Regions from separate parts of the Nocardiopsis rhodophaea genome, predicted to be linked through region 2. Evidence: riboswitches for the same ligand, from Rfam matches in the RefSeq annotation. Region 2 holds a riboswitch; each other region holds the start of a gene.
What was found. Region 2 has a riboswitch for thiamine pyrophosphate ahead of ABD259_RS18125 (ECF transporter S component). Riboswitches for the same ligand answer to the same signal wherever they lie in the genome.
Positions count from the first base shown of each region.

Region 1: another riboswitch for thiamine pyrophosphate. It lies ahead of thiO (glycine oxidase ThiO); the one in region 2 lies ahead of ABD259_RS18125 (ECF transporter S component).
Region 3: another riboswitch for thiamine pyrophosphate. It lies ahead of thiD (bifunctional hydroxymethylpyrimidine kinase/phosphomethylpyrimidine kinase); the one in region 2 lies ahead of ABD259_RS18125 (ECF transporter S component).

Region 1 covers NZ_BAAAPC010000003.1:154,250-163,830, forward strand. The annotation lists gene ABD259_RS04350 (SDR family oxidoreductase) at 160-1,044, shown strand; gene thiE (thiamine phosphate synthase) at 1,134-1,784, opposite strand; gene ABD259_RS04360 (Rv2175c family DNA-binding protein) at 1,992-2,351, opposite strand; TPP riboswitch at 2,473-2,584, shown strand; gene thiO (glycine oxidase ThiO) at 2,576-3,727, shown strand; gene thiS (sulfur carrier protein ThiS) at 3,845-4,045, shown strand; gene ABD259_RS04375 (thiazole synthase) at 4,049-4,927, shown strand; gene pknB (Stk1 family PASTA domain-containing Ser/Thr kinase) at 5,088-7,019, shown strand; gene ABD259_RS04385 (response regulator) at 7,097-7,762, shown strand; gene glpK (glycerol kinase GlpK) at 7,811-9,289, opposite strand; gene ABD259_RS04395 (6-phosphofructokinase) at 9,564-9,581, shown strand, end outside.
Region 2 covers NZ_BAAAPC010000016.1:100,380-109,960, forward strand. The annotation lists gene ABD259_RS18115 (energy-coupling factor transporter transmembrane component T family protein) at 1-128, opposite strand, end outside; gene ABD259_RS18120 (ABC transporter ATP-binding protein) at 125-1,684, opposite strand; gene ABD259_RS18125 (ECF transporter S component) at 1,681-2,259, opposite strand; TPP riboswitch at 2,414-2,521, opposite strand; gene glgP (alpha-glucan family phosphorylase) at 2,702-5,320, opposite strand; gene ABD259_RS18135 (alpha-1,4-glucan--maltose-1-phosphate maltosyltransferase) at 5,853-7,868, shown strand; gene treS (maltose alpha-D-glucosyltransferase) at 7,941-9,581, shown strand, end outside.
Region 3 covers NZ_BAAAPC010000013.1:110,040-119,620, forward strand. The annotation lists gene rocD (ornithine--oxo-acid transaminase) at 1-944, opposite strand, end outside; gene ABD259_RS15770 (DUF368 domain-containing protein) at 1,437-2,411, shown strand; TPP riboswitch at 2,458-2,577, shown strand; gene thiD (bifunctional hydroxymethylpyrimidine kinase/phosphomethylpyrimidine kinase) at 2,566-3,399, shown strand; gene ABD259_RS15780 (alanine/glycine:cation symporter family protein) at 3,544-4,962, opposite strand; gene ABD259_RS15785 (DUF6457 domain-containing protein) at 5,187-5,438, opposite strand; gene ABD259_RS15790 (glycosyltransferase family 4 protein) at 5,665-6,918, shown strand; gene ABD259_RS15795 (pyridoxal phosphate-dependent aminotransferase) at 7,106-8,392, opposite strand; gene ABD259_RS15800 (LysR family transcriptional regulator) at 8,531-9,535, shown strand; gene ABD259_RS15805 (hypothetical protein) at 9,520-9,581, opposite strand, start outside.

The DNA of each region.
Region 1 (9,581 bases), on a different contig from region 2:
GCACACCACACGTGGACGAAAAACGATCGCGGCGATGGGCGGTGCCCGCGGGTGAGGTGAGGACGGCACCTCATCCGCGGACACCGCCCTTCGCGCGTGATGTTCTGATCGGCGCGCCGCGGGTGCGCCGGAACGGGCATCAGGTGAGAATAGGGAGCCATGGGTGACGATCAGGCAATAACGCACACCATCGGCATCACCGGCGCCACCGGAGGACTGGGCGGCCGCGTGGCCGCACGCCTGGCCCGGCGGGGGATTCCCCAGCGACTCATCGTCCGCGACCTCAACCGCGCACCGGAGCTGCCCGGCGCCAGCGCGGCGATGGCACCCTACGAGGACATGCCCGCCTTCGAGCGCGCGGCCAAAGGGGCCGACACCCTGTTCCTGGTCTCGGCGACCGAGTCCGCCGACCGCGTGGACCAGCACATCAGCGCGGTCGACGCCGCCGTCGCCGCGGGTGTGACCAGGATCGTCTACCTGTCCTTCCTGTCCGCGGCCCCGGCGGCGACCTTCACGTTCGCCCGGGACCACTTCTACACCGAGGCCCACATCCGCTCCACCGGCGTCGCGCACACCTTCCTGCGGCCCAGCTTCTACCTGGATGTGCTCCCGTACTGGGCGGACGACTCGGGCGTCGTCCGCGGCCCCGCCGGACAGGGACGCGTCGCCTGGGTCTCCCGGGACGACATCGCCGACGTCGCCGTCGCCGTCCTCACCGAGGGGTCCGCCCACGACGGCGCGACCTACGACGTCACCGGCCCCGAGGCGGTCACCCTGGGCGAGACCGCGGCGCGCCTGACGGCGCTGACGGGCAAGACCGTGCGCTACGTCCCCGAGACCTGGGAGGAAGCCCTGGCCTCGCGCCGCCCCACGGGCGCCGCCGAGTGGGAGATCGAGGGGTGGGCCAGCTCCTACGCCGCGATCGCCAGCGGGGAGATGGATGTCGTCTCCGCGACCGTCCCCCGGCTGGCCGGTCACCCCGCCCAGTCCATCGAAGGCTTTCTGCGCACCCACCCCAGCGCCCTGAACCACGTCTACGCCTAAGGTGGGCCGGACGGGCGACTGAAGAGGCCGGCCACCCGGCGCGCGTCGGGCGGAGGGGGAAGGGCGGCCGCGTGCGCACGGCCCATGGCTCAGTCGGCCGCGGACAGCCGTCGCTTGAATTCGACAGCGGCGGCGTGCGGGTCGTCGGCCTGGGTGATGGCGCGGACGACGACCACGCGGGTCGCGCCCGCTTCCAGGACCTCATCGAGGTTGGCCAGGTCGATGCCGCCGATGGCGAACCAGGGACGCTGGGACCGCAGGGCGGCGATCTCGTGGACGAGCGACAGGCCCGCAGCGGGGCGGCCGGGTTTGGTGGGCGTGGGCCAGGTCGGGCCGACACAGAAGTAGTCGACGCCCTCTTCGGTGGCCGACGCGGTGGCCATCCGCAGGTTGTTGTTGGAGCGGCCGATCAGCGGGCCGTCTCCGATAATGTCGCGCGCGTAGGGCACCGGGAGGTCGTTCTGGCCGAGGTGGAGGACATCGGCGCGGGCGGCGTGGGCGATGTCGGCGCGGTCGTTGACGGCGAGCAGCGCGCCGTGGCGCTCGCAGGCCTCGCGCATGACCTCCAGCGCGGCCAGCTCGTCGCGGGCTTCCAGGGTCTTGTCGCGCAGCTGGACGATGTCGACGCCGCCGGACAGCGCCGCGTCGAGGAAGGCGGCGAGGTCGCCCTGCTCGGTGCGGGCGTCGGTGCACAGGTAGAGGCGGGCCGTTGACAGGCGTTCGCGCGGGCTCTCAGTCACCCGGCCAGGGTAATGCGCCCCCTGCCGGCGCCGGTCCGGGGGGCGCGCACGCCGCACACCCCGCTCCTTTTCCGCAGCGCGACCGCGACCGGCGCGGCCGGGGTGTCCGGGCGCGCCGGTCAGCGGCTTCGATCGCGTCGGGTGCCGCGTCGGGGCCGGTCCCGGGCCGGCGGCCCGGGGACCCGTCCGGCTACGTCGTTACAGGCCCTAGAACGCCATGGCCTGGGCGCGGCGGCGCACCTCGGTGCCGCGGTTAGCGGCCAGCGCCTCGATGGGTGCCCCGGGAAGCGTGTCGTCCGGGGTGAACATCCAGTTCAGCGCTTCGGTGTCGGTGAAGCCGGCGTCAGCGAGCAGGGTGAGCGTGCCCGGCAGGCCCTTGACGATGTCGCCGCCCGCGATGAAGGCGGCGGGAATCGCGACCTCACCGCCCCTCCGGATCCCGAGGAGCTTGTGGTCGCCGATGAACTGCTTGACGCGGTTCGGGCTGACGTTCAGCGCCTGAGCGGCTTCCTTCAGGGTCATCCATTCGCCGACGAGGGCTTCGATGTCGTGGTCGTTCTGTGTCACGCAGCCAATCTCCCACAGTTTCGCCGGGCGCAAACCAGCTCTCGGCCCGTATCGCTCAAGGCGTAGTCGCCGCCGTCGGCCGCACCGGAGGAAAACGCCCTAAGATGGGCGGTGAAGACGCGAGATACCCCGCGGGAGCCGGGTGGGACCCGGCTGAGAGGGAGGCTGTGAGCCTCCGACCGCATGAACCTGATCCGGGTCATACCGGCGAAGGGAGTGGAGGCATGGCTGTGCGCAGTCACCCCGAATCCGCCTCTGATGTCATCGTCGTGGGTGACGGCCTGATCGGCCTGGTCACCGCGTGGCGTGCCGCCCAGCGCGGTCTGCGGACGACCATCGTGGGGCGTTCTCGCCCCGTTCCCGCCTCGGCCGTCGCGGCGGGCATGCTCACCCCGGCCACCGAGGCCATGTTCGGCGAGGAGCCGCTGATGCGGTTCGGCGCCCTGTCCCGCGACCGCTATCCCGCCTTCGTCGCCGAACTGGAGGACGAGAGCGGGCAGCCCACGGCGTACCGGGCGTCGGGCACCCTGCAGATCGCGTTCGACACCGACGACCTCGCCAAACTGACCGAGCTCGGCGAACTGCAGACCCGTCTCGGGCTGAAGTCCGAGCGGCTCACCGGACGCGAGTGCCGCCGCCTGGAGCCGATGCTCGCCCCGGCGGTACGCGGCGGCGTCCACGTCGCCGACGACCACTCCGTGGACCCGCGCGCTCTGATGGCGGCCCTGCGCGCCGCCGCGGAGGGCCGCGGCGCGCGCGTCGTGGACGGCCGGGTCAGCTCGGTACTGGTGTCCGCCGATCGCGCCCGCGGCGTCGTGCTGGAGACCGGGGAAGAGCTGGGCGCCGACCAGGTCGTGCTGGCCGCCGGTGTGCGGACGGCCGACATCGGCGGGCTTCCGGAGGGCGTGGTCCCCGCCCTGCGTCCGGTCAAGGGCCAGCTGCTGCGGCTGCGGATGCCACCCGGCGAGCCGCCCATCGTCTCCCGCACCGTACGCGGCCTGGTCAAGGGTTCCCCCGTCTACCTCGTGCCGCGCGCTAACGGGGAGATCGTCCTGGGTGCGACGCAGGAGGAGATGGGCGACGACACCCGGCTCACCGCCGGCGGCGTGTGGGAGCTGCTGCGCGACGGCCACGAGCTGGTGCCGGGCATCAGCGAGCTGGAGATCGCCGAGACCTGCGTGGGGCTGCGCCCGGCCGCCCCCGACAACGAACCCCTGCTCGGCCCGACCCGCCTGCCCGGACTGCACCTGGCCGCCGGGCACTTCCGCCACGGCGTCCTGTTCACCCCCGCCACCGGCGACGTCATGGCCGAGGCGCTGACCACCGGAGAGCTGCCGGACTACGCGCGCCGCTTCGCCGCGACGCGCCGGCCCTGAAACGCGCTCCTGACCCTCGCCCGCGAGGCGCCGACCGCGCGGGCCCGCGGGCACTCCGGAGTAGAAGATTCCGCTGGAGACGTCGAACGGCGTCGTACATCACGAGGGAGATCACCCGTGAACGTGATCATCAATGGCGAACCCCGCGATCTGGCCCCACGCAGTACGGTGGCCGACGTCGTGCGCTCCCTGACCGCGGCGCACGATGGAATCGCCGTGGCGGTCAATGACGAGGTCGTACCGAAGGCCACCTGGTCGGCGACGTTCGTCGCCGAGAACGACCGCGTGGACGTGCTCACCGCTGTGCAGGGAGGCTGACCGATGACGTCCGGACACCCGATGGCCCCGGGTACCTCCACCCCGACCGCGAAGGACGACCGTGGTCCCACTGGCACCACCGGAACCGCGTGTCCCAGACGCCCCGGTGACCTCCCCGCCCCGGCCGACGACCCCTTGGTCATCGCCGGGGAGACGTTCGGTTCCCGCCTCATCGCCGGAACCGGCGGCGCGCCGTCGCTGAAGGTTCTCCAGGAGGCGCTGATCGCCTCGGGAACCGAGCTGACGACCGTCGCGATGCGCAAGGTCGCCGCCGGAGCCGAGGGGTCGGTGTGGGACGTGCTGCGCCGCAACGGCATCCGTCCGCTGCCCAACACCGCTGGCTGCTACACCGCGATGGACGCGCTGCGCACCGCCCGTATGGCCCGCGAGGCACTGGGGACGAACTGGATCAAGCTGGAGGTCGTGGCCGACGAGCGCACCCTGCTGCCCGACCCGGTCGAGCTGCTGGACGCGGCGGAGCGACTGGTCGACGACGGGTTCGTGGTGCTGCCCTACACCAACGACGATCCGGTGCTCGCGCGGCGGCTGGAGGGGTTAGGCTGCGCCGCCGTAATGCCGCTGGGTGCGCCGATCGGCTCGGGCCTGGGCATCCGCAACCCGCACAACATCGAGCTCATCGTGGAGCAGGCGGGGGTGCCGGTGGTAATCGACGCCGGTATCGGTACCGCCAGTGAGGCGGCGCTCGCCATGGAGCTGGGGTGTGACGCCGTCATGCTCGCGACGGCCGTCACCCGCGCCCAGGACCCGGTGCGTATGGCCGCGGCGATGCGCGACGCCATCGCGGCCGGACGCGGCGCCCGACTGGCCGGTCGGATCCCGGTGCGCCGCTACGCCCAGGCTTCCTCTCCTGCCGTAGACTGACGCGTCGCGTCGCCTCCCCCTGCCCGCCTGGTTCACACCGGGCGGGCCGTGGTGAATCCCACCCTCGCGCCCGTTTCCACCCTCGTTGGGCTATTACGATGTCACGACGCTCTACGCAAGCTTCGCCTGCCCCGCCCGGATCACCCGTAAACTCACCTTCGTGGACATGACGACTGCGGACCCGCTTGTAGGCGCGACACTCGACCGTCGCTACTTCGTCGAGTCGCGTATCGCGGGCGGTGGCATGGCCACCGTCTACATCGCACATGACCAGCGCCTCGACCGGCGCGTGGCCCTCAAGGTCATGCACCCCTCCCTCGCCCAGGACCCCCAGTTCGTGCGCCGGTTCATCAACGAGGCGCACTCTGTGGCGAAGCTCTCCCACCCCAACGTGGTGCAGGTGTTCGACCAGGGCACCGACCAGGGCCATGTGTTCTTGGCCATGGAGTACGTGCCCGGCCGCACGCTGCGCGACCTCCTGGAGGAGCGCGGCCGGCTCGCCCCCGACGAGGCGCTGCAGGTGATGTCCCAGGTGCTGGGCGCTCTCGGAGCCGCGCACCGGGCCGGGCTGGTCCACCGCGACATCAAGCCGGAGAACGTCCTGCTGACCGCCGACGGCCGCGCCAAGGTCGCCGACTTCGGACTGGCACGCGCCGTGGAATCCGCCCACCAGGGCATGACGAAGACCGGCACGCTCATGGGCACCGCCGCCTACATCGCCCCAGAGCAGATCGAGCGCGGGAGCTCCGACACCCGCACCGACGTCTACGCCGCCGGGATCATGCTCTACGAGCTGCTCACCGGCGCCCAGCCGCACACCGGCGAGACCCCCATCGCCGTCGCCTACCAGCACGTCAACCAGGACGTGCCGCGCCCCTCAGCCGCGATCCCGGGTATCCCGCCGGAGATCGACGCCCTGGTCACCAAGGCCACCGAGCGCGATCCGCGCTACCGTCCGGGCGACGCGGGCCAGTTCCTCTCCGCTGTGCTGCGGGTGCACAACGGCGGCGCGCCCGCGTTCGCCGAGACCGCGGTGATCGACACCGGGCAGCCGTCCGCCGGTGGACCTGCGCGGCGAAACGGCACCGCCCCGGTGCCCGGCGGCAACGACACGGTCCGGGTCGAGCTCGGTTCGGGTGGCTACGGCGGCTATGGCGACGACGATGACGACGGCCGCCGCGGGCCCGGCAAGAAGAAGTACCTCCTGGTCGCCACCGCGGCTGTGCTCGCGTTGGTACTGCTCGGCGCCGGGTGGTGGGTGCTGGACGGACGCTATGAGACCGTCCCGAACATCATCGGCAAGGACCAGAACGCGGCCACGGACGACCTGCGCGCTCTCGGCCTGCAGATCGAGGTCTCCGACGACCCCGTGTACAGCACCAAGGCCGACGAGGGCAAGATCGCCGAAACCTCCCCCGAGGTGGGGAGCAACATCCTGCGCGAAGGAACCGTCACGGTGTCCCTTTCCAAGGGGCCGCAGACCGTCGAGATGCCCTCGGTCGTCGGCGACACCGAGGCGAACGCGAAGAAGGCGCTGGAGGACGCCGGGTTCGGCGACGTCGATGTGGAGCAGAAGGACTCCTACGACCAGCCTCCGGGCACCGTGCTGGCCGTCGACCCGGAGGAGGGGGCGGACGCCGACCGTGAGGAGACCGTCACGCTCACGGTCAGCAAGGGATTCGACGTCCCCAAGGTGGTGGGCTTGGTCGAGGACGCCGCCCGCGCCGAACTCGACGACAAGGGCCTTGAGGTGAAGGTCGAGACCCAGCCCAGCGACGACATCCCCAAGGGTGAGGTCATCAAGCAGTCGCCGGATGCGGGGACGATCGCCGGGGCGGGCGACACCGTCACCATCACCGTCTCCTCCGGCAAGGAGCAGATCGAGATCCCCGACGTCCGCGGGATGAAGGTGAAGCAGGCCAAGAAGAAGCTGGAAAAACTCGGCTTCAAGGTGGAGGTGACCCGCATCCTGGGGGCCAACCGCGTCGACTCCTACACGCCCACCGGAACGGCGGAGAAGGGCACCGAGATCGAGCTGATCACGAGCCCCTTCGCCCCCAGGGAGCCGCGAGGCGACCGCGATGACGACTGAGGCGCGATCCGCCACCCGCCCGGTGTGCACGTTGCCGTCGTCGGGGGCCGTGCGGGGGTTTTGGCGGAAGTCGCCGTATGTCCGGTGACCCGATCCGGGTGATGGTCGTCGACGACCATCCGATGTGGCGCGACGCGGTCGCCCGCGACCTCTCCGAGGCGGGACTGGAGGTCGTGGCCACCGCGGGCGACGGCGCCACGGCCGTGCGGTTGGTTCCGGCCACCCGGCCCACCGTGGCCGTGGTCGACCTGCAGCTCCCCGACATGTCGGGCGTCGAGGTCACCCGGCAGCTGCTGGACTCCGGCGAGCCGCCCCGCGTCCTGATCCTGTCGGCCAGCGGCGAGCACGCCGACGTCCTGGAGGCGGTGAAGGCCGGGGCCACCGGCTACCTGGTGAAGTCGGCGCGCCGGGAGGAGCTCATCGCCGCGGTGCGCCGCGTCCACGCGGGCGAGGCGGTGTTCACACCCGGACTGGCCGGGCTGGTCCTCGGCGAGTACCGGAGGCTGGCCGCGGCGCCGCGGCCGGCGGCCGACTCCGAAGCGCCCCGGCTGACGCCCCGCGAGACCGAGGTGCTGCGCCTCGTCGCCAAGGGTCTCGGCTACAAGCAGATCGCGGCCCGGCTATCCGTGTCCCACCGCACCGTGCAGAACCACGTGCAGAACACCCTCAACAAGTTGCAGCTGCACAACCGCGTCGAGCTGGTCCGCTACGCCATCGACCAGGGGCTGGACGACGACACGTAGCGCCATCGCCGGGCCGTACCGCGTTCGGGCCGACCCGGCGGCACCGCCCTAGGCGAGGTCGGCCCAGCCCTTAGAGCGCTCCACGGCGACGCGCCAGCGGCGGTAGCCCGCCTCGTCGGACGTCCCCGGGTCGAACCTGCGGTCGAGCTTCCATGTGTCTTTGAGCTCATCGGTGGACTTCCACACACCGGTCCCCAGCCCGGCCAGGAAGGCGGCGCCCAGGGCCGTGGTCTCCTGCACCTGCGGCCGGGCCACGGGCGCGCCGAGCTGGTCCGCCTGGATCTGGCAGAGGAGGTTGTTGTCCGAGGCACCGCCGTCCACGCGCAGTTCGGGCAACTGGGTGCCGGAGGCGCGGGCCATGGCCTCCACGACGTCGCGGACCTCGAAGGCGATGGCGTCCAGGGTTGCCCGCGCGATGTGCGCGCGGCCGGTGCCGCGGGTGATGCCGAAGATCGAACCGCGCGCGTGGGGGTCCCAGTCCGGCGCACCCAGGCCGGTCAGCGCCGGGACGAACACCACCCCGCCCGAGTCGCTGACGGTGCGCGCCAGGGCCTCGGTCTGCCGGGCGGTGTCGATCATCCCCAGGCCGTCGCGCAGCCACTGCACGGCCGCACCGGTCACGAAGATCGACCCCTCCAGCGCGTAGTCGAGCTTCCCGTCGGGGTGCTGCCACAGCACCGTGCTGAGCAGGCCGTGCCGCGGGGCGATCGCCTCCTGGCCGGTGTTGACGAGGATGAACGACCCGGTGCCGTAGGTGCACTTGGAGTGGCCGGGGTCATAGCAGTTCTGCCCGAACATCGCGGCCTGCTGGTCACCGGCGATACCGGCGATGGGCAGCCGCAGGCCCAGGAAGTCGTCGGGCACCGACTCACCCACGACGCCGTAGGAGGGCACCACCTCGGGCAGGGCCGACATCGGGACGCCGAACAGGTCGCACATCTCCTCCGACCAGCGGCCGGCCCGGATGTCGTAAAGGAGCGTGCGGGAGGCGTTGGAGGCGTCCGTGCAGTGCCGCGCCCCGCCGGTCAGCCGCGCGATGATGTAGGAGTCGACGGTGCCGATGACGGTCTCACCGGACTCCACCCCGCTCCAGCCGCGCGGATCGTTGCGCTTGATCCAGGTCAGCTTGGTGCCGGTGAAGTAAGGGTCCAGCCGCAGCCCGGTGATCTCGGTTACGCGGTCCTCGTGCCCGGCGTCGCGCAGCTCGGTGCAGATCCCGGCGGTGCGGCGGTCCTGCCACACGATCGCCCGCCGCGGGGAGCTGCCCCGCTTGCGGTGCCACAGGACGGCGGTCTCCCGCTGGTTGGTGATGCCGATGCAGGTCGGCGCCTCCGAGGTGGCGTCGAGCGCGCTCTGACAGGCCGCGAGGGTCGCCTGCCAGATCTCCTCGGGTACGTGCTCGACCCAGCCCGTGTGCGGGAAATGCTGGGCGAACTCCTGGTATCCGCGGGCCAGGACGGTGCCGTCTACACCGACCACGAGGGCGGTGACGCCGGTCGTCCCGGCGTCGATGGTGAGCACGGACATTGGGGTGGCCTCCATCGGTTCTGGCAACTATGGTCTAGACCATATGAATTATGCGGACCGACCTTACCGTCCCCGCCTCGTCATCACTCGTGGGACTTACCCATGGGTGACAGTTTTCCAACCCCCAGTCGACCGCCGCCCGTGACATCGGTCACACCCAGCGCATCAAGCTGACGGGGGTGGCCCCCACGGTCAAGAGTCCAATGGAGAACCGGAGACGCCGGTCTTTATCGTTCGTAACCTACAACCGAATCCGAGAGCGAGGAGTACACCCATGCGAGTCGGGGTTCTG
Region 2 (9,581 bases):
GCCTTCGGCTTGCCGGGAACGCGCGAGAGCCGCGGAGCCGCCGCTCGACCCTCGGGGGTGGGCGACGCCTCGGGGATGGATTCCCGGGTGTCGGCCGCGGTGTGCGGATCCGTGGGGTGGGTGGTCATCCGGTTGCCTCCCCAGCTGCCGATGGGGCGGAGGCGACGCTGGTGACGGCGCCCCCGCCCACGCGCAGTTCGACGTCGGTGAACCGGTCGAGCAGCAGGGTGTCGTGGGTGGCCATGACGATCGCCCGCCCCTCGCTTCGCAGGTCGGCGAGGAGGGTCACCAGCTCGGACCAGGTGCGGGCGTCCTGGCCGAAGGTCGGCTCGTCCAGCAGCAGCACGTCGGGGGCGTGGGCCGGGCCCGAGCTGAGGGCCGTCGCGACCGAAAGCCGCCGTTTCTCGCCGCCGGAGAGCGTGGCGGGGTGCACGTCGGCGAGGTGGGTGAGGCGCAGCCTGGCCAGCAGTTCCTCCACCCACGCCGCTGCCTCGCGCTCGCCCAGTCCCGTGCGGCGGGGGGCGAAGGCGAGTTCGTCGCGGACGCCGCCCGTGACGAACTGGTCCTCGGCGTGCTGGAAGACCGTGCCCAGGTGCCGGGCGAGACGGTGCGCGGGCCAGCGGATCAGGGGGCGCCTATCGACCCCGGCCAAGACGCCGCGCGGCTCGACGGCCCCGCCGTGCGGCGCGGTGAGCCCGGCCAGCAGCATGAGCAGGGTGGACTTGCCCGCCCCGTTGGGGCCGGTCAGGGCTGTGGCCGTCGCGGACGTCACCATCGCGTCCACGCTGTCCAGGATCGTCGCGGGCACGCCGGTGCGCGGCCCGGGACCACCGGGTTCGCGGGCCACCAGATCGACCGCCTCGATGAGCGAGGAAGCGGGAGCGGGGGTGTCGGCGGCCCGGAGATCCGGACGCGGTTCATGGCCCGGCACCCACACGCCCCGCTCGGCGAGGTGGGCGCCGTGGGTAGCGAAGACGGTGTCCGGGGTGCCATCGGCGATGACGCCGCCGCCCGGTTCGAGCACGACGACCCGGTCTACCAGTCCGACCACGTCGGCCACGCGATGCTCGACCAGCACCAGCGTGGCCTCGGTGGTGGCGACCAGGTCCGCCACGACCTCGCGCACGAGCCGCGCCCCGGCCGGGTCGAGGTTGGCGGTGGGCTCGTCGAGCAGCAGCAGGCGCGGGTTCATCGCCAGGGTCCCGGCGATGACCAGCCGCTGCTTCTCGCCGCCGGACAGCGCGGAGGTCGGCCGCTCCACGTCGTAGGGGAACCCCACCTGGTCCATCGCCGCGCGCACGCGCGGCCAGATGTCCGCGCGGGGCACGGCGCGGTTCTCCAGGCCGAAGGCGACGTCGTCGCCGCTCCGCGCCATCACGAGCTGGGTCTCCGGGTCCTGGCTGACCAGTCCGATGTCGCCCCGGCGGCGGTCGGCGGGCTCGCCGTCGACGAGGAGTATCCCCTCCTGCTCACCGGTGATGGCGGCGTCGGGCCCGGTGAGTCCGGCGATGGCGTGCAGCAGCGTGCTCTTGCCCGCCCCGGAGGCGCCGAGGAGCAGGACCCGCTCGCCCGGCTCGACCACCAGGTCGACGCCGCGCAGCGCCCACGCGTCGCGGGCGCCGTGCCGCCACCCCCACCCGGCGAGCCGCACCCCGGCACCACCCCGGGCGGCGCCCCCGCTCATCCGCGTGCCGAGGGGAAGGGCGTGAGCGCGCCCGCGCGGGCCAGGGCGGTGGTCAGCAGGCGGCCGCCGACCCCGGCGATGACCGCGGCGCTGAGCACGACGATGCCCCCGTAGGCGGCCATGTACGCGAACGGCCAGTCGGCGTAGTAGAGGGTCAGGTCCATGGCCGTCGGCGCCAGACCGGCGGCGGCACCGGCGAGCACGGAGATCCCCATCCCCCAGAAGCGGTAGCGGCCGAGCGCGAAGACCACCTCGGGCATCAGGCCCTGCAGCAGCCCCGCGAGGACCACCACCAGCCCCCAGTGGGTGCCGAGCAGCATCGACACTGTGGCCGCCGCGACCGAGGTGAGCACACCGGCACCCGGCTTCCGGATGATGAGCATGCCGAGCACGCCGGGCACCAGCCACATGCCGTAGATCACCGCCTGGGCGGGCGGGAAGAAGAGGAAGAGGGGGGCGGTGGACTCCCACAGCATCCCCCAGAACCAGAAGATGACGCCGATGGCGACACCCAGGACGGCGGCGACCACGATGTCGACGGTGCGCCACCGGAAGCCGGTGGCCGATGCTCCAATCCCGGAGGATGTGGTGGACGTGGTTCTGGGGGTTTCTCCCGGCGTGAATGGGGTTCCCACGTGAATGTCCCTTCCGTGTCGGCACACGAGAGGGCGCGAAGTGCCAAGAGGGCCGGGATCGGGGCACGTGTCAACGCGCCGATCGACTCCACGGCCGACGGATCCTACGACTTCCTTCGCCGGCATGACCCGGATCAGGTGTGTAAGGGTCTGCGGTACGGTCCCGCACTCTCAGCGCCGAAGCGCTCCCCTGTCGGTTCCCTGCCGTTCGAGCAGTTGACTCCATTATGGGTGACTCCGCGAGCGGATAGGCAACGTGGGTCGTCTCCAACCGCTGGGGCGCGGAGTTGTCGGCGAGGACCCCTTGACAGCCCCAAGGGGCCGGTCGGGTCACCGATGACCGACCGGCCCGACACGCGCGGCGCCGCCGACGCCGTGACCGCTACCGCAGCACGATCCCGTCGTCCATGTTCTCGGGCGGGTGCGGGACCACGACCAGGCCCATCTCGGCAGGATCGGCCAGCATGGGGTGGGCGGGCAGGACGCGCACGGTGTAGCCGCACGTTCCGGCGCGCTGCAGGGGCACGGAACCCGCGTAGCGCACCAGCGGCCCCTCGCTCCCGTCGGGCTCGCCGACGGCCTCCAGTTCGGCCACGACCGGATCCACCAGCCGCTCGCCGCCGGTGACCCGGCCGATGGCGACCTCCACCTGGATGTCCTCGGGTGTCAGTCCGGCCAGGCCGAGGGTGGTGTGCACCTGCATATCGCCGCCGACCTGGGGCGGGTCTTCCATGCCCACCACCTCGACGTGTTCGATGCGCACTCCTGGCCAGGCCTTTCGGACCCGGCGCTTCCACTCGGCGAGTTCGCGCGCACCGTTCATGTCCTCGCGCAGCAACCGCCGCGAGGAGTCGGCCGCCCCCTGGTAGAGGTGGGTGACGTACTCCTGCACCATGCGGGTGGCCAGCACCTTGGGGCCCAGCGACACGAGGGTGTGCTTGACCATCTCCAGCCAGCGGTTGGGCAGCCCCTCCTCGTCGCGGTCGTAGAAGAGCGGGGCGACCTCGCCCTCGATCAGGTCGTACAGCGCCGCCGCTTCCAGCTGGTCGCGGCGGTCGGGGTCGCGCACGCCGTCGGCCGTGGGGATGGCCCACCCGTTGGAGCCGTCGAACCACTCCGCCCACCAGCCGTCGCGGATGGAGAGGTTGAGCCCGCCGTTGAGCGCCGCCTTCATGCCCGAGGTGCCGCAGGCCTCCAGCGGACGCAGCGGGTTGTTCAGCCACACGTCGCAACCCTGCACCAGCGAACGCGCCAGATCCATGTCGTAGTCGGGCAGGAAGACGATGCGGTGGCGCACCCGCGGGTCGTCGGTGAAGCGCACGATCTCCTGGATGAGGCGTTTGCCGCCCTCGTCGGCCGGGTGGGCCTTGCCCGCGATGACGATCTGCACGGGGCGGTCCGGGTCGAGCAGCATCGACTTGAGCCGGTCGCGGTCGCGCAGCATGAGGGTGAGCCGCTTGTAGGAGGGCACCCGCCGCGCGAAGCCGATAGTCAGCACGTCGGGGTCGAGCACGTCGTCGACCCAGCCCAGCTCGGCCGAGCTGGCCCCCCGCTGCCGCCAGGAGGCGCGCAGCCGTTCCCGCGTGTCGGCGACCAGGCGGCAGCGGAGCGTGCGGCGCATCTCCCACAGGTCCGCCTCGTCGGCGTCGGTGATCTTGCGCCAGCCCTCGGAGCGGGTGAACTCGGTGGAGTCCCGCACCATGCGCCCCGCCAGCCGCTGGGCCTCCTCCGCCACCCACGTGCGCGCGTGCACGCCGTTGGTGATGGACGTGATGGGGACCTCGGCGGCGTCGAACCCCGACCACAGCCCCTGGAACATGTCCCGGGCGACGGCCCCGTGCAGCTGGCTGACACCGTTGACGCGCTGTGCCAGCCGCATGCCCATCACGGCCATGTTGAACACCGCGGGGTTGCCGCCCGCGTAGTCCTCGGCGCCCAGCTCCATGACGCGGTCGAGCGGCACGCCCGGTGTCGCGGAGACATCGGCGGTGAAGTGCCGCTCGACGAGGTCGCGCGGCAGGCGGTCGATCCCGGCGGGGACCGGCGTGTGGGTGGTGAAGACCGTCCCCGCGCGGGTGGCCTCGACCGCCTCGTCGAAGGTCAGTCCGGCCTCGTCGATGTACTCGCGGACGCGTTCCAGGCCGAGGAACCCGGCGTGTCCCTCGTTCATGTGGAAGACCTCGGGGCAGGGGTCGCCGGTCAGCTCGCAGTAGACGCGGACCGCCCGCACCCCGCCGATTCCGAGCAGCAGCTCCTGGCGCAGCCGGTGCTCGCTTCCGCCCCCGTAGAGGCGGTCGGTGATACCCCGCAGCTCCGGGTCGTTGCCCTCGTGGCACGCGTCCAGGAGCAGCAGCGGCACGCGACCGACGCGGACCACCCACACGTGCGCGGTGAGGCGGCGGCCCTCGGCCATGTCGACGCCGACGCACACGGGGTCCCCCGCGGCGTCGCACAGGCGGCTCATGGGCAGTCCGCGCGGGTCGATCTCCGGGTAGTCCTCCAGCTGCCAGCCCTCGGGGGAGAGGGCCTGCGTGAAGTAGCCGTGCCGGTAGAGCAGACCGACGCCGATGAGCGGCAGGCCCAGGTCACTGGCGCTCTTGAGATGGTCCCCGGCGAGGATGCCCAGTCCGCCGGAGTACTGGGGCAGGGCGGCGGTGAGTCCGTATTCGGCCGAGAAGTAGGCGATGCCCGAAGGCGGCCGGGACAGGCCCTGATACCAGCGTGGGCCGGTGAGATAGGTGTCGAGGTCGGCGGCGGCCTCGCGCAGACGAGCGCGGAACTCCTCATCGCGTGCGAGCGCGGCGAACCGCTCCCCACCGACCTCGCCGAGCATGCGGAACGGATTCTGGCCGACGCTCTCCCACACCTCGGGATCGATCGCGGCGAAGACCTCGCGGGTCGCCGGGTGCCACGCCCAGCGGAGGTTCGCGGCGAGTCGGCCCAGCGGGGCGAGCTCGTCGGGGAGGACGGTACGGACGGTAAATCTGCGAATGGCCTTCACGGAGCGTGAGGCTAGTCAATCCGGCGCGGTTACGCGACCCCCTTACGCCTTTATTCAACGAACACGTCAAAATCTTAACTTCCAGGTTTCTGGGACGCTTTTCACCGAATACCACAAACCGGAATATTAGGGACAGAGCACCCTTCTGGTTCGCCACTCCATGATCAGCCCACACACACGACACACCCATTTAACCGGTTATTGCCAGCTGCTGATCCAATGTGACGATTGCTCCCTCTGGAGAAACACGCCCGGTTTGTCGCTGTGCACCGCGTGAAGCAGGTGAAGATACATCCCACAAAGGATCATTGCCAGTGTGACGACAATCACAAAAAATACACACGGCAAACCATCGGATGCGGGCCATTCCGGGCTGACGATAGACAGTGAGAGCGTGCCGCGCCGGAAGCGCCCGGAGGCCACCTATGCCGCCTTTCGGGCCCTCTGAGCTGCACGCTCTCAAATGCCTTTCACGCCACAAACGCCACGAACTGCCCACAATCGCCGGAATCGCGACATTAATGGTGCACTTGTGATCGGACGCATTCCCATTTTGAACGTCTCTCCCGTACCCGACCTCGGCACGGCCAAGGCCGTCGCCGGTGAGACCTTCACCGTCAGCGCGACCGTGATCCGGGAGGGGCACGGCGCCCTCGGCGCGGGAGTGGTGCTGTATGACCCTCGGGGACGGCGCCAGAAGCTGGTGCCCATGAGCGAGGTGGCTCCCGGGACCGACCGCTACGCGGCCGATGTGCGCGCGTCCTGCGAGGGGGCGTGGCGATTCGCCGTCGAGGCGTGGGACGACCCATTCGCCACCTGGCGGCACGACGCCCAGATCAAGATCCCGCTGGGGCAGGACGTCGAGCTGATGCTGGCGGAGGGCGCGCGGCTGCTCGAACGCGCGTCCCGCCGCGTACCGCGCCGCCCCGAGCTGGCCAAGATCGCCGAGCGGCTCCGCGACACCACCCGATCGGCGACCGAGCGCCTGGAGCTGGCCACCGGCGAGGACGTCATCGCGGAGCTCAGCGCCGCCCCGCTGCGCGACCTGGTGACGCGGTCGAAGAAGTATCCGCTGGTCGTGCACCGCAAGCGCGCGCTCTTCGGCGCCTGGTACGAGTTCTTCCCCCGCTCCGAGGGCGCGGAGCCCGTCGGCCCCGATGGCCAGTGGCGCCCGGGCACCCTGCGCACCGCCGCCAAGCGCCTGCGGGCCATCGCCGACATGGGGTTCGACGTCGTCTACCTGCCACCGATCCACCCCGTGGGCCACTCCTTCCGCAAGGGCCGCAACAACGCGCTGCACGCGGAGCCGGGCGACCCCGGGTCGGTGTGGGCGATCGGTTCGGCCGACGGCGGCCACGACGCCGTCCATCCCGACCTCGGCGACATCGACGACTTCGACGCGTTCGCCGCCAGCTCGCGCGAGCTCGGGATGGAGGTCGCCCTCGACCTGGCCCTGCAGTGCTCCCCCGATCACCCGTGGGTGACCGAGCACCCCGAATGGTTCACGACCCGCGCCGACGGCTCCATCGCGTACGCGGAGAACCCGCCCAAGAAGTACCAGGACATCTATCCGCTCAACTTCGACGCCGACCCCGAGGGGCTGTACGCCGAGGTGGTGCGCATCGTCCGGCACTGGATGGCGCACGGTGTGCGCATCTTCCGGGTGGACAACCCGCACACCAAGCCGGTGGCGTTCTGGGAGCGCCTGCTCGCCGACATCGCGCGCACCGACCCCGATGTGCTCTTCCTCGCCGAGGCCTTCACGCGGCCCGCGATGATGCACACCCTCGCCAAGATCGGCTTTCACCAGTCCTACACCTACTTCACCTGGCGCAACGGCAAGGAGGAGCTGGAGGAGTACCTGCGCGAGCTGAGCGGGGACGCCGCCGCCTACATGCGCCCGAACTTCTTCACCAACACCCCCGACATCCTCCACGCCTATCTGCAGCACGGGGGGCGCCCGGCGTTCGAGGTCCGCGCGGTCCTGGCCGCCCTGCTCTCCCCGACCTGGGGTATCTACTCGGGCTACGAACTGTGTGAGAACACGGCGGTGCGGCCGGGGAGCGAGGAGTACCTCAACTCCGAGAAGTACGAGTACCGGCCGCGTGACTGGGCCGCCGCCGAGGCGGCCGGGACGACCATCTCGCCGCTGCTGACACGCCTGAACCAGCTGCGGCGCGACCACCCCGCCCTGCAGGAACTGCGCAACCTGCGCTTCCACCACATCGACCGGCATCAGCTGATCTGCTTCTCGAAACGGACCGCCGCTGATGGCATCGCCCCGCGGCGGGACGGCCGTCAGCGCGACCCTGCCGTTCCGGATGATGTCGTCCTGGTCGTGGTCAATCTCGACCCGCACCAGCCCTGCGAAGGAACGGTGTGGCTCGATATGCCCGCGCTGGGGTTCACCTCCCAGGACACGATCCTCGTCACGGATCAATTATCGGGCGAAACCTACGAATGGGGCGGGGTGAATTATGTCCGCCTCGACCCGAATATCCGACCAGCCCACGTATTCACTGTCGCACCCTCCGGAAAGCCCCGATAGCACCCGCGAACGGGCACATCCGGCGGAACACACTGGAACGACAACCGGTGGAGTAGTTTCGTGACACATCCGATGCCTGAGCCCGGAGACACGCCCCACGGGGTAGTGCCCGACACGTTTTCCCACGAGAACCCTCGCGACCCGTACTGGTACAAACGCGCGGTCTTCTACGAGGTGCTCGCCAGAGGCTTCTACGACTCCAACGGCGACGGCACCGGGGATCTCCGCGGACTCGTCGAAAAACTCGACTACCTCGAATGGCTCGGCATCGACTGCATCTGGCTGCTCCCCCTGTACGAGTCACCGCTGCGCGACGGTGGATACGATATTTCCGACTACATGAAGATCCTTCCCGAATTCGGGAAGATCGCCGATTTCGTGGAGCTCGTGGAGCAGGCCCACCGGCGCGGCATCCGGGTCATCACCGACCTCGTCATGAACCACACCAGCGACCAGCACCCGTGGTTCCAGGCCTCGCGCAACGACCCCGACGGACCCTACGGCGACTTCTACGTCTGGTCCGACCACACCGACCGCTACACCGACGCCCGGATCATCTTCGTCGACACCGAGTCGTCCAACTGGACCTACGACGAGGTCCGCGGCCAGTACTACTGGCACCGCTTCTTCTCCCACCAACCCGACCTCAACTTCGAGAACCCCGCCGTCCAGGAGGCCATCCTGGAGGTCCTGCGGTTCTGGCTGGACCTGGGCATCGACGGCTTCCGCCTGGACGCCGTGCCCTACCTCTACGAACGCGAAGGGACCAACTGCGAGAACCTCAAGGAGACGCACGAGTTCCTCAAGCGCGTCCGCGCCGAGGTCGACCGCCTCTACCCCGACCGGGTCCTGCTCAGCGAGGCCAACCAGTGGCCGGCCGACGTCGTCGACTACTTCGGCGACTTCGAGTCGGGCGGCGACGAGTGCCACATGAACTTCCACTTCCCGCTGATGCCGCGGATGTTCATGGCCGTCCGCCGCGAGCAGCGCTACCCCATCTCCGAGATCCTCGCGCAGACACCGCCCATCCCCCGCAACTGCCAATGGGCCATCTTCCTGCGCAACCACGACGAACTCACCCTGGAGATGGTCACCGACGAAGAGCGCGACTACATGTACGCCGAATACGCCAAGGACCCGCGCATGCGGGCCAACGTGGGCATCCGGCGCCGCCTCGCGCCCCTCCTCGACAACGACCGCGACCAGATCGAGCTGTTCACCGCGCTCCTGCTCTCCCTGCCCGGCTCACCCGTCCTCTACTACGGCGACGAGATCGGCATGGGCGACAACATCTGGCTCGGCGACCGCGACGCCGTGCGCACCCCCATGCAGTGGACCTCCGACCGCAACGCCGGATTCTCCCGCTGCGACCCCGCACGCCTCTACCTCCCGCTGATCCTCGACCCCATCCACGGCTATCAGGCCCTCAACGTCGAGGCCCAGCGGGACGACCCGGGCTCGCTGCTGAACTGGACCCGCCGGATGATCCAGATCCGCAAGCGGCACCCGGTGTTCGGCACCGGCGACTTCGCTGAGCTGCACGCCAGCAACCCCAGCGTGTTCGCCTTCGTCCGGGAGTACGGAGAGGACCGCATGCTCTGCGTCAACAACCTCTCCCGCTTCCCGCAACCGGTCGAACTCGACCTGCGCCGCTACGGGGGCGTCACCCCCGTCGAGTGCATGGGGGGTGTCCGCTTCCCCGCCATCGGTGAG
Region 3 (9,581 bases), on a different contig from region 2:
CCCATCGCCGCGGCCATCGGGTTTCCGCCGAAGGTGCTGCCGTGCTGGCCCGGCTTGATCACACCCAGGACGTCCTCGTCGGCGACCATGGCCGAGACGGGGAGGACGCCGCCGCCCAGGGCCTTCCCGAACAGGTAGGCGTCGGGGATGACACCGGTGTGCTCGCAGGCCCGCACGGTGCCGGTGCGGCCGAGGCCGGACTGCACCTCGTCGGCGATGAACAGCATCCGGTTCTCGTCGCAGATCTCGCGGACGCGCGGAAGGTAGTCCGGGGGTGGCACGATGACTCCGGCCTCGCCCTGCACGGGCTCGACGATGACCGCGGCCGTGGTCGCGTCGACGGCCGACGCGATCGCGTCGGCGTCGCCGTAGGGGACCACGCGGAAGCCGGGGGTGTAGGGACCGAAGCCGCCGTAGGCGTCGGGGTCCTCGGAGAAGGAGATGATGGTGGTGGTGCGGCCGTGGAAGTTGCCGCCCGCGACGATGATCGCGGCCTGCCCGTCGGGCACGCCCTTGATGTCATAGGCCCACCGGCGGGCCACCTTGACCGCGGTCTCCACCGCCTCGGCGCCGGTGTTCATGGGCAGCACCTTTTCCTTGCCGACGAGGTCGGCGAGGGCGGCGACCCAGGGGCCGAACTGGTCGTGGTAGAAGGCGCGGCTGGTGAGCGTCACCCGGTCGAGCTGGTGGTGCGCGGCGGCCAGCAGGTCGGGGTTGCTGTGGCCGAAGTTGGTCGCCGAGTATCCGGCGAGGCAGTCGAGGTAGCGGCGGCCCTCGACGTCGGTGACCCATGCGCCCTCGCCTTCGGCGATGACAACGGGCAGGGGGTTGTAGTTGTGCGCCGAGTGTGCCTCGGCCAGTCCGATGTGGTCGCTACTCGAAATGACGGGACCGGTGTGATCCCCACCGGCCGTGTATTCGCCCAGACTGCGGGTGTCGCTCATCCAGGTTTTCCCTTCGATCGCCGTTGATCGGAACAGCAGTGATCGTTATTCGATTTTGAAATACCCGTTCGGTTAACGCACGATGCACCGCCTCAGGCGGACTCCAGCAGGAGAACAGATGGTGCCCCCGATGCACAAGAGGCGGCACGGGCCGCTCCCCACCAGCCCCAGCCGGGGCTCTGAGCATCACGGAATTGTTCCCTCATCACATTCCTCCCCCGTCTCCCCGGCGCCGGGCGCCGCGGACGTCGTGCCGTACCGGGGCGCCCCCTCCGCCTCCCGGGTTCCCGACGCGTTGACGCCACTACTACCCATACGATGCCGGTACACACGGGACACGGTTCGAACGGCATGTCCGAAACCTCGGCGCACAGCGCCGGACCCGCGCGTCGGTCGCCCCTAGACTGGGGGCGCGCCGGCCGTGGTGGCGGCCGCACGCAGCTCACGTGCTCCCGTACTTCCTCCCGCACCCATTCAGACGAAACGCGAGACATGGCGAAGTCAGTCGGTACTCACCTCTTCAACGCGTTCCGCGGCGCCCTCATCGGGACCGCGGAGGTGGTCCCCGGCGTCAGTGGCGGCACCGTCGCACTGATCGTGGGCATCTACGAAACCCTCATCACGTCCGCCGGCCACGCGGTGAACGGAATCCGGCTGGCAGCCAGCGACCTGCCGCGGGGCCGCGGCGGTGCCCGCGCCGCCGAGGAGTTCCGCAAGGCCGACTGGGGCGCCATCATCGCGGTGCTGATCGGCATGGCCTTGGCGGCGATCGTCGCCGCCAAGTTCCTGGCTCCGCTGGTGGAGCACGAGCAGCAGTTCGCCTACGCACTCTTCTTCGGCCTGATCCTGGCCTCGCTGTGGGTGCCCTACAGCGGCTCGGGACGCACGTGGAAGCCGGGACACTACCTGCTGGCACTGGCCGTCGCGGCGGTGACCTTCTTCGCCACCGGCCTTCCCCCGGCCCACATCGACCCCAGCTTCCCCATCGTCGTCGGCGCGGCCGCCATCGCCGTCTGCGCCCTGGTCCTGCCCGGTGTCTCCGGCTCGTTCATCCTGCTGACGTTCGGCCTGTACACGGCCACGATGGACGCGCTGAACGGCCGCGACTTCGGCTACATCGGAACGTTCGCGCTGGGCGCGGTCATCGGCCTGGCGTTCTTCGTGAAGCTGCTGCAGTGGCTCATGGAGAACTACCACCACATCACGCTGGTGGTCCTGACCGGCCTGATGGCCGGTTCGCTGCGCGCGCTGTGGCCGTGGCAGGACGAGAACCGCACCCTGCACGCGCCGGAGGGCGATATCCCGGTCACCGTCGCGCTCGCCGTCCTGGGCTTCGTGATCGTCGTCGCGGTCCTGCTGTTCGAACGGAGTGTCCAGGCCCGGCGGCAGGCCACCGGGGACGGGACCGCGGAGCCCCGCGGCCGCCACCGCTCAGCCGCCCCGGTCGACTCGACCGACCGCGGCTGACGGGCACCCCACAACTCCATCACGACGTCCAGCACGCCATCACGTCCATCACGGCGCGGGGTGCCGGGCGGAGGTCACCCGCTGGTGGCCCGCCGTCCCGGCTGAGAGCACACCCGTCGAACCTGATCTAGCTCGTACTAGCGAAGGAACGCCAATGCGCGGCTACAACCTCTTGTCCATCGCCGGCAGCGACCCCAGCGGGGGCGCCGGTATCCAGGCCGACCTGAAGACCTTCTCCGCGCTCGGCGGCTATGGGATGACGGTCATCACCGCCCTGACCGCCCAGTCGACGAGCGGCGTCACCGGTGTGCGCGCCGTCCCCGCGGAGTTCGTCTCGGCCCAGCTCGACACGCTGCTCACCGACGCTCGGGTGGACGCGGTGAAGATCGGGATGCTGTCCGACACGGCCGTCATCGGTGCGGTCGCCGCGGCCATCGACCACTACGCTCTGCGCAACGTGGTGCTCGACCCGGTGATGGTCGCCAAGAGCGGCGACCGGCTGCTAGCGCCCGAGGCCGTGGCGGCGGTTCGCGGCGAGCTGCTCCCGCGCGCCGACCTCATCACGCCCAACCTGCCCGAGGCCGCCGAGCTCCTCGGTGAGGACGAGGCCGACAGCCTCGACGCGATGGGCGCCCAAGCCGAGCGCCTCCTCCGGCGCGGCGCCCGCCGCGTCCTGCTCAAGGGCGGCCACCTGGGCGGCGCGGAGCGCGACCGCAGCACCGACCTCCTGGTCGAACCGGACCGGCCGCCGCGGACCTTCACCGCCGAACGCGTCCACACGCGCAACACCCACGGCACGGGCTGCACTCTCTCCTCGGCCATCGCCGCCCTGCTCCCCCAGCGCGACGATGTCCCCGCGGCCGTGCGGGACGCCAAGGAGTACCTCACCGAGGCCCTGCGCCGCGCCGACGACCTCGACGCGGGCCGCGGCAAGGGCCCGGTCCACCACTTCCACGCGTGGTGGGGGGCTGTCGCGGCCGACCACTGAGGCTTTCCCCACCTGCACCGCTCTCGCCCGTTTCCCCGTTGATCTCGGCGATATCGACCGAATATCGGCGATTATTCGGTCGATATCGCCGAGATCAACGAAGGCCCCGCCCCGCGTGGTCTGCGGGACGGGGCCTGGACAGGATCACTGCTGGCGCACGTCGGGGACCTTGATGTCCGGGTTCTTCCAGTCGGGGTTGCTGAAGTACTTCTGCGTCTCCTGGACGATGACCGGGGAGAGCAGCAGCAGGCCGATCAGGTTGGGCAGCGCCATCAGACCGTTGGCGATGTCGCTGGCCACCCAGATGAGGTCCAGGGAGGCGACGGCGCCGACGTAGATCATGGCGACGAACACCACGCGGTAGACGGGCACGCCCTTGTGGCCGACGAGGAAGTCGATGCAGCGCTCGCCGTAGTAGGACCAGCCGAGGATGGTGGTGAAGGCGAACACCGCGACGGCGATGGCCACGATGTAGCCGCCCATGGTGCCCAGGGCTGGCGTGATGGCCGACAGGCCGCTCTGCAGCGCCTCCGAGGTCATCTGGGCGCCGTCGCCGGTTCCGTCCTCCTCCCAGACGCCGGTGACGATGATGACCAGGCAGGTCATCGTGACGACGATGAGGGTGTCGATGAACGTCTGGGTCATCGACACCATCGCCTGGCGCACCGGCTGGTCGGTCTTGGCCGCGGCGGCCGCGATGGCGCCCGTGCCCAGACCCGACTCGTTGGAGAAGATGCCGCGCGCCACACCGGCCTGGATCACGACGAACACGGAGGCCGCGCCGCCGCCGGCGGCGGCCTGCCCGGTGAAGGCGTCGGTCACGACGAGCGCCAGCGCCGCGGGGATGTCGCCGACGTGCACGACCAGCACGGTCAGGGCGATGCCGATGTAGAGCACGATCATGATCGGCACGATCCCGGCGGCCACGCGGCCGATGCTCTTGATACCGCCGAGGATGACCGCGCCCGCGATGATCACCATCGCGATACCGGCCACCCAGGTCGGGACGCCCCACACGTTGTTGAGCTGCTGCGAGACGGTGTTGGCCTGGGTGCCGTTGCCGATGCCGAAGGCCGCGATGGCGCCGAACACGGCGAACAGGACGCCCAGCGTCAGGCCCAGCCCGCCGGGAAGACCGCGGCGGAGGTAGAACATGGGGCCGCCGCTCTGCTTGCCCACGCTGTCCTCCTGCCGGTACTTCACGCCCAGCAGCGCCTCGCTGTACTTGGTCGCCATGCCGACGAGGCCGGTCATCCACATCCAGAACAGGGCGCCGGGGCCGCCCATGCCGATCGCCAGCGCGGCGCCCGCGATGTTGCCGACACCCACCGTGGCGGCCAGCGCCGTGCTCAGCGCCTGGTAGTGCGAGATGTCGCCCTGGACGCCCTCGGCCTCCTTGCGGCGGACCAGCGCTAGCCAGAGGGCGTGGAAGAGCTTGTGGAACTGCAGCAGCCGCAGTCGGATCGTCAGGAACAACCCAGTGAGCAGCAGCAACGGAATGAGGACGTACTCACTCCAGATAATGCCGGAGAGGGTGCCCAGCATGTCCGTGAGTTGATCCATGGACGAACTCCCTATGTGTTCGAGCGAGGGGGTAAGGATCCGCCGCCCTCCGCCCCGGTGGGGACGGGGTGGCGACGACGGCACGACGCACCGCCGCGATCAACGTGATGCAGCGCACTGCCACATTTACATGGTTTTTTGACCGGTTTCGTCACGTATGCGTCACGTTTCTTCCACGGAGTGATCGCTTGTGCGTTCGGTGACAGGCACATGACCAGCGGAAATCACGGCGATTCGGGCGATTCCGGAGCGTGGGAGAGCGCGAGGCGGCTGAGCGCGGCCGCCGCCTCCACGGGGTCGGCTCCTCGGCCGACGGCGACACCGAGCAGGTAGGTGGTCAGCGGCGCCGCGGGGCGGGCGACCGAGTGCGCGGCATCCCGGGCGAGGTCCAGGATCCGATCGACGTCGCCCTTGCCGATCTCCTCTCCCAGCTCCAGCTCGGCACTGACGAGCTCTGCCCATTCGACGAGGGTCATGCGGCGCTCCTGAATCCGTGGACGCGTGATTGGCGACAGCTCGCGATCCTACGGCCATCAGTGCCCCAACACCTCCACTCACGCGACATCGGCCGGAAGCAGGGCGGCCCGCGCTTCGCATAGCCGGAGGAAGATCGTCAATCGGACGACCACCGCAGGTCCGGAGAGGTTCACACGGGGTACCTAGCGTGCCGGGGAGGAGCCCACCGCCGTTGGGAGATACACCGTGTCTGCGTCTGTGTCCGCGTCCGTTCCCCCACCTCCCGCCGCCTCGGGACCCGCGTCCCCCCTCCGCGTCGCGATCATCAGCGAGTCCTTCCTTCCCCAGGTCAACGGCGTCACCAACTCGGTCTGCCGGGTCGCCGAACACCTCTCCTCCCGGGGCCACCAGGCCCTCATCCTCGCCCCGGGCGCCGGCCCCGCCCACTACGCCGGATTCCCCGTGGTGCGCCTGCCGGGCGTACCCCTGCCCTTCTACCGCGGTTTCACCGGCGGGCTGCCGTCGCGGCGGCTCGTTACCGCCGCGCTGCGCTCCTTCGGCCCCGACGTCCTCCACCTGGCCTCCCCCGCGCTGCTGGGGCACACCGCGGTCGACATCGCGCGCCGCTGGGCGCTGCCCACGGTCGCCGTCTACCAGACCGACCTGCCCGGATTCACCGCCCGCTACGGCCTTCCCGCGGGCAGCCTGCTATGGCCCTTCCTGCGCCGTGTCCACGCCGCGGTGGACCGCACCCTGGTGCCCTCGTCTGCGACCCTGCGCGAACTGGCCGGTCAGGACTTCCCGCGACTGAGCCTGTGGCGGCGCGGCGTGGACACCGCGCGCTTCGACCCGCGCCACCGCGACGCCGCGCTGCGCCGTCAGCTGGCCCCCAACGGCGAGGTCATCGTCGGATACGTCGGCCGCCTGGCCCGGGACAAGCGCGTCGACCTGCTGGCCCACGTGGCGAAGCTGCGCGGGGTGCGGCTGGTGATCGTGGGGGACGGCCCGGACCGGGCGCGGCTCCGGCGGCGGTTGCGCGGCACAGCGCCGGTCGCGTTTCTCGGCCAGCGTACGGGCGAGGAGCTGTCCCGGCTCTACGCCTCCTTCGACGTCTTCGTGCACACGGGCGCCGACGAGACGTTCTGCCAAGCCGTGCAGGAGGCCCTGGCCTCGGGGGTGCCGGTGGTGGCCCCGGCGTCCGGCGGCCCGCTGGACCTGGTGGTCCCCGAGCGCAACGGTCTGCTCTACGCCCCCGATTCGGTGCGCGAGCTGCGCCTGGCCACCGGACGCCTGGCGCACAACGCCGCGCTGCGCGAACAGATGGCCGCCGAGGCCCGGAGGACGGTCGAGGAGCGGACCTGGGAGGTGATCGGCGACCAGCTCCTGGGGCACTACCGGGAGGTGATCGCCCCGACGGGTGCCCAGCCCCTGGGGGCCCAAGCGGAGTCGGGCGCCCCCGGCGGCGCTCCCGCCGGCGCCGGCCTGCTGGCCCGCCGCTGACCGCCCCGCGCCCCGGCGGACCGGGACGGCAGAAGGAACGACCACGGTGGCCTCAACGGCCCCGCAGACGACGTGGAGGAGCGGGACCGGCCCCTCTCCGGTCCCGCTCCTCGCCCCCGTTGCCGCCGCGGGTCATGCGCACAGGGTGGTGCTCACTTGGTGGGTCGTCGTCTCTCCTCCCGGCCGCTCACCCGACCTCGCCGCAGGGCACTCGTTCGCGGCAGAGCAGCTGGTCGAGCACGCCGTCGAGGCGGTCCAGGTGCGCGCGGATCCAGGGCAGGGCCAGCGGGTCGTCGGCCGCGAGGGCGGAGTAGCGCTGGGCCTCGGTCTCTCCGTAGAGGAGGCTGGTCGCCACGCGCATCCGGAGCGCCCCCGCGTCCTCGCCGAACTCCGCGGCGGGCAGGGTTCCCATGCCGTAGGAGTCCAGCAGCAGGGCGCACAGCTCAGGGCCGGTGGTGACGCCGTGGTCAGCGGCCAGCGATTCCTTCAGGCCCTCGAAGTCGGGGTAAAGGTAGAACCCCCCCTGCGGCGGGGCCACCAGGGCGCCGACGCTCACGAACCGGTCGGCGACGGCGCGGGCGACCAGGCCGTGCAGCCGTCGGCTGCGGGCGATGTGGTCGGTGATCTCGGCGGGCTCGCCGAAGGCGTAGGTGGCGGCCTGCTGGACCGGCGTGGCCGGGGTGGACCAGATCTCGCTGGCCACGCCCAGCAGGTCGCTGTGGAGCCGGTGCCCGATGTCGCTGTCGGGAAGCCGGGTGACGCCGAGGCGCCAGCCGCCCAGGGCGAGGTTCTTGCTGAGCCCGGTGGTGACGACCGTGCGCTCCGGGGCGAACTCGGCGGGGCTGCGCACCACGGTGCCGGGCTCGTGTACGAGGTCGCGGTAGATCTCGTCGGAGATGATCACCAGGTCGAGCGCCCGCGCCGCGTCGGCCAGCCGCCGGATCGTCCCACGCGAGGGCACGGTCCCGGTGGGGTTGTCGGGCGTGGTCACGACGACCGCGCGGACGTCGCGGCCGCGCCTGCGGGCCCGGACCACCGCGTCGATCAGCAGGTCGGGCTGGGGCGCTCCGCCTTGGGCGGGCGCGGTCGGGACGAAGACGACGTCGTGCCCGGCCAGATGCGTCTGCGCGGCGTAGCTGACCCAGCTCGGCGCGGCGACGGCGACGTCGCCGCCGATACTCAGCAGCAGGCTGTAGAGCAGCGGCTTGCTGCCGGGCCCCGCGACCACCAGGTCGGGGTCGGTGGGCAGTCCGCGGCGGTCCCAGTACCCGGCGGCGGCCGTCCGCAGCGACTCCAGTCCGGCGACCGGACCGTAGGCGTTGGTGTCGCCCCCCGCTGCCAGCGCGTCGCGCATCGCCGGGTGCACCGGGAGCCCGGCCTCGCCGAAGCCCAGCGGAAGTACGGGCAGCCCCTGGCGCCGCCGCTCGGCGAGCGCTTCGTTGACGGCGAGTGTCGCCGACACGCTGACAGACATGAAGCGATCAACTCCGCATACGTCCGGTGACGGGTGTGCGGGCTGGGATGTGTGTTCCTCCCGCGTCCACTCTCACCCTGCCTCCCGTCATCCATCACCACAAGCGAGTCTTTTCGATGGCCAGCGTAAGATGAACTGATGCTCGATCTCCGACGGCTCAAGATCCTCCGAGAATTCACCGAGCACGGCACCATATCTGGCACTGCGCAGGCACTCGGCTACACAGCGTCAGCAGTTTCCCAGCAGCTGTCCGCCTTGGAGCGCGAAGTCGGCGCCCCCTTATTGGACCGGACCGCCCGCAGCGCCGAGTTGACCGATACCGGACGACTCCTGGCAGAGCAGGCGGAACAGATCCTGGCCCTGGTCGAAGCCGCGGAGTCGGCCCTGGCCGCGCAGACCGACGTCCCCCGCGGCCGCGTCACGGTGACGGCGTTCCCCACCGCCGCGGTCGCCTTCGCCCCGAAGCTGGCCCAGATCCTGCGTCGGCACGAGCGCATGCAGCTGGTGCTGCGCCAGGCGACGGAGGGCACGGGGGCGCACAAAGTGAGCGCCGGAGAGATCGACGTCGCCGTGGTCGACGACTGGAGCGGCCTCGCCCCTGACACCCGCTCGGGCAAGCTCCGCTACATCCACCTGCTGCGCGACCCCATGGTGCTGGCGCTTCCGGCGGACCACCCCCTGGCCGACCCGCGCCGGCCGGTGGACCTGCACCGCCTGCGCGACGCGGCGTGGATCGCCGCCCCGCACGGCGAACCCTCCCGCCAGGGCACCGACCGGCTGCTGGCCGACATCGGCGGCGCCCCCTCGGCGGCCTGGGAATTCGAGGGGCTGGGCACCATCCTCAGCCTGGTGGCGCGGGGCATCGGCATCGCGGCGGTCCCCGCCCTCGCCCTGGTGTCGGGGAGCAGCGGACTGGCCTACCGCCGCTTCCCCGAGGACGCGCCTTCGCGCGACATCTACGCCGTCATCCGGGCGTCGAGCCTGCGCCGCCCGTCGATCGACGTGACGCTGCGCGCGCTGCTCACCGCCGCCGCGGAGACGGGCGAGACACTGAGCGACACCCTGGAGAGCGACGGCCACGGCGGGATCCTCCCGCGTCCGGCCCTACCCACCGCCGACGGCGGGGATCAGCCCTCGGCATAGCCGTCGATGGGGCGCAGACGACGGCGCCGGGCCCGTTCGAGGCGGC